DNA from 2 places in the Siminovitchia sediminis genome. Region 2 is predicted to be linked to the other one. Evidence: riboswitches for the same ligand, from Rfam matches in the RefSeq annotation. Region 2 holds a riboswitch; the other holds the start of a gene.
The links. A riboswitch is a leader RNA that binds a small molecule or an ion and turns the genes downstream of it on or off. The one in region 2 is predicted to bind glycine.
Positions count from the first base shown of each region.

Region 1 (2,203 bases), on a different contig from region 2:
GTTCTTCTTTAAGTTAATACCTGTTGCGGTGATACCGCTGCATCCCTTGCAGTCGGCTGTATAGGCAGTAGCCTTGACGGTCATCGTTTTATATGAGGCTTTTTTCTTGGCTGGAGCCTTTTTTGCCGGTGTTTTTTTCACGGCATTCTTCGTTGCATTCTTCGCTGCAGGCTTTGTTACCTTTAAGACTTGGTTGGGCTTAATCAAATTGCTTTTTAATCCGTTCCAGCTTTTAATTTGATTCACTGTTACTTTATGTTTTGTTGCAATTTTATAGAGTGTATCGCCTTTTTGAACTTTATAAGTCGTACTGGCAGCAGAAGATGCTCCAGCAAATCCAAAGATTAATAGAGTAACGGTAATGGCAGATATGATGAGTTTTTTCAATGTAGAGGCTCCTTTTGTCTATTTAGTTAAGGATAAGTTTACCAATTTAATATGACAGGATTATTTCAGAATGGCTCTATTTTCATTACATAATTCTAACAATCTCTTGTTGCTTAATAGGAAGCCCAATAACGGATTGACAAATAGAAAAGCGGTCGTTGACAGGTACAAATAATATATTGGCTGATACCGGGGAGTTAAAGTTCAAAGATGTGGCAGAAAGCTCCTCATTGACAATCGTGAAAGAAATAGGGGCGTATCCATAGAAAGTTTTGAGAGTGGTAAATAAAGGCTTGTCACATACTATTGACCTCATGCTGTTTGTGTTGGTAAAATAACGTAGCATAAAAAAATAAGCGATGAGGGTTATGGGTCACACTATAACAGGAGCAGCTTCTGGAGAGACTGCATGTATGCGGCGCCGAAGGATTCACAATCTCAGGCAAAAGGACAGAAGAGTAACTGACAACCATTGTTTGTTATTCTACTATTCTTGAGATTGGAGCAGATCCAATCTTTTTTTGTATGTAAATTAGAGAGGTGACAGGTAAATGGAAAAGAGACGGGCGGTAGTTAGCGTAGTGGGAAAAGACCAGGTTGGTATTATAGCAAGTGTCACGCAAGTGCTTGCTGAAAACCAGGTAAATGTGCTGGATATCAGCCAAACAATTTTGCAGGAATTTTTCACCATGATGATGGTGGTCGATATCACTGAAATTGAGAATCTCGATTCACTGCAAAAGCAGTTTGATGAGCTCGGGGAGAAAATAGGCCAGAAAATTAACATTCAGCGGGAAGAAATATTTCAATCCATGCACCGGATATAAAAGGGGATTTGGACATGAATATAGAATTAACTGAAATGATGGAAACAATCAGGATGGTGCAGATGGAAAATTTGGACATCCGTACGGTTACCATGGGGATTAGCCTATCCGACTGTGCCGATTCTGATTTCGAAAAGATGAACAAGCGTGTGTATGAAAAAATTACCTCCTATGCCGGGAATTTAAAAACTGCAGCAGAGGAAGTGGAAAAGGAATACGGCATCCCAATTGTAAACAAGCGGATATCTGTAACGCCGGTTGCAGAAATTTTGGGAAATGCCACAAAAGAGCAGGCGGTTGAACTGGCTAAAACGCTGGATCGGGCCGCAAAAACACTGGGTGTTGACTTTATCGGCGGATATTCCGCCCTGGTTCATAAAGGTATTACAAAAGGCGAACAAACGCTGTTGGATGCTCTTCCTGAGGCGCTGAGCGTGACAGAGCGGGTCTGCTCATCCATTTCTGTGGCTACGACTAGAACAGGGATCAATATGGATGCAGTCCGCCTGATGGGGGAGATTATTAAAGAAACTGCTGAAAGAACGAAGGATCAGGACGGACTGGGTTGCGCGAAGCTTGTCGTATTCAGCAATCCTGTGGAAGACAATCCATTTATGGCAGGTGCTTTTCATGGAACGGGTGAGGGTGAAGCTGTTCTGAACGTGGGTGTCAGCGGGCCTGGCGTCGTTTTGAATGCTTTAAGGCGCCATCCGGATGCTGATCTTGGGCAGGTAGCCGATGTCATTAAGAAGACAGTCTTTAAAATTACACGTGCCGGCGAACTGATCGGACGGGTTGTAGCCGAGCGCTTAGGTGTTCCATTTGGAATCATGGACCTCTCCTTGGCTCCGACAAATGCTACAAACGACAGCGTTGCAGAAATTTTAGAAGAAATCGGCCTGGAGCGCGTTGGAACGCATGGCACGATTGCAGCTCTTGCTTTAATGAATGATGCAGTGAAAAAAGGCGGCGCTATGGCGAGCTCCTAT
Region 1 covers NZ_JBHUEO010000001.1:39,647-41,849, forward strand. The annotation lists gene ACFSCZ_RS00200 (3D domain-containing protein) at 1-387, opposite strand, end outside; glycine riboswitch at 774-851, shown strand; gene ACFSCZ_RS00205 (ACT domain-containing protein) at 939-1,214, shown strand; gene ACFSCZ_RS00210 (PFL family protein) at 1,229-2,203, shown strand, end outside.
Region 1: another riboswitch for glycine. It lies ahead of ACFSCZ_RS00205 (ACT domain-containing protein); the one in region 2 lies ahead of glyA (serine hydroxymethyltransferase).

Region 2 (2,203 bases):
CTCCGGCTGTATGAGAGCTGGACGGCCCTACCATCACCGGACCGATAATATCAAAGCAACTGTTAAAAACCATGAGAACACCTCCATAACACCTCCATCTCTATCTGACCAACTGTTTTTGATAAAGTGGGTATGTGCGGCATAACCTCTGAATCTCTTTTCTTACTTTTACCTTTTCCTTGGAGTCCCCTTGGCTTTGTAAAATATCTGTCATATAACCGGCAATGGCTTCCATGTCCGTTTCGTTCATCCCGCGGGAAGTCAGGGCAGCCGTGCCAATCCGAATCCCGCTCGTAACGAATGGGCTTTCGGGATCATACGGAATGGTATTTTTATTGACTGTCATTCCGGCTGCCTCCAACAGATGCTCGGCTTCCTTTCCTGTCAGTTCCCACGGCCTGACATCAACTAATATGAGATGATTGTCTGTTCCGCCGGAAACAATGGCTGCTCCCTTGTCTTTCAAAGATGCTGCAAGTCTGGATGCATTACTGATAACCTGCGAGATATATTTTGCAAAACTCGGCTCCATAGCCTCCTTGAATGCTACAGCCTTTGCCGCGATGATATGCATGAGCGGACCGCCTTGTATTCCCGGAAAAATGGCTTTATTGACTCTCTTGGCAATATCCTCATGGTTGGTTAAGATAATCCCTCCCCGCGGACCCCTAAGTGTCTTATGGGTTGTGCTTGTAATGACATCGGCAAATGGAACAGGTGAAGGGTGAAGTCCAGCAGCGACCAGCCCTGCAATATGCGCCATATCTACCAAAAAATAGGCACCCACTTTATCAGCGATCTCCCTGAATCTTGCAAAGTCAATCACCCTCGGATAAGCACTTGCCCCGGCAATGATCAATTTAGGGCGTTTCTCCAAAGCCATTTTCTCTACTTCATCATAGTCAATCAAGTGGGTATCTTCTCTCACACCATAGGAAACAATGTTAAACCATTTCCCTGACATATTGACCGGGCTCCCATGTGTCAGATGGCCGCCATGGGATAAATTCATGCCCATAATCGTATCCCCAGGTTCGAGCAAAGCGAAAAAAACGGCCATATTTGCCTGTGCTCCTGAATGAGGCTGAACATTTGCATATGGAGCTCCAAATAATTCCTTCAAACGCTCAATGGCCAAATTTTCTACGACATCCACGTGCTCGCATCCGCCATAATAACGCTTTCCGGGATACCCTTCCGCATACTTATTAGTTAAGACAGAACCCATGGCCTCCATCACATCTGTACTTACAAAGTTTTCTGAAGCGATAAGTTCCAGCGACTGATCCTGCCTTTTCCGTTCTTCCTTAATCGCCTGAAAGATTTCCGTGTCTGCATGAGCTAAACTCATTGATTCGTCCTCCTTTTTGCCTACCCTTCCCTTGTCATCTCCCTGAAACACAAAAAGGACAGGGGAAAGATAGATCATCATCTACCCTTCCTCTGTCCTTTTACCTGAGAGTTTAACTTCAAGATTGAAGTATTCCCCTTGGGTGGCCTGTAGAAGGCGCTCTCCAGAGACGCGTCCAAACGCGGTGCTTTTACCTGAGAGATTGGATCCCATGGATTTTTTGGGACTTGCTCCTTCGGTGCTAAACAAATTGTTTAGTCTCTCCCGCGATTGTCATTCGCAAGCATTTTGTTTTTTTATAATATACCATTCAAACGTGATTATTGTCAATCATTTACTCGAATTTTTTGATTATTCCACCACACTGCCCGTTACTTCGATTATGTGTGATGATAGTTTGCTTCAAGTCCGGGACGCGTTCCTTTGAATAGCTTGATATTTGCTGTCAGCACCACGCCCAAAATCATTAAAATGCCCCCGATTACCTGGGAAACCAGGAGTTTCTCATGAAGAAACAGGATGCTGAAAATCGTAGCAAATAATAATGTAAAATTCAAAAAGACCGAAGCTTTGGATGGCCCCAGCATAAGAAGCGCCTTGTTCCATAAAACAAAAGAAAGTATAGAGGGAAAAATTCCGAGATACAACAAACTTATCACTTGTGGCATTCCCAGTTGCAGTGGTGCAGGATCTCTATAAAATTCCCAGGCTGCAAACGGTGCCAAAATGATAAGTCCCACAAAGATCGTACTAATAAACAAAGCCATTTTCGGTAAACCGGCAGCCGCAGCCTTCATGTAAATAGAGTATATTACCCATGCAAGGACTCCAAACAGCATAATCAAATCCCCA
Region 2 covers NZ_JBHUEO010000019.1:32,399-34,601, reverse strand. The annotation lists gene ACFSCZ_RS08465 (serine dehydratase beta chain) at 1-73, opposite strand, end outside; gene glyA (serine hydroxymethyltransferase) at 101-1,351, opposite strand; glycine riboswitch at 1,442-1,520, opposite strand; glycine riboswitch at 1,524-1,628, opposite strand; gene ACFSCZ_RS08455 (DMT family transporter) at 1,732-2,203, opposite strand, start outside.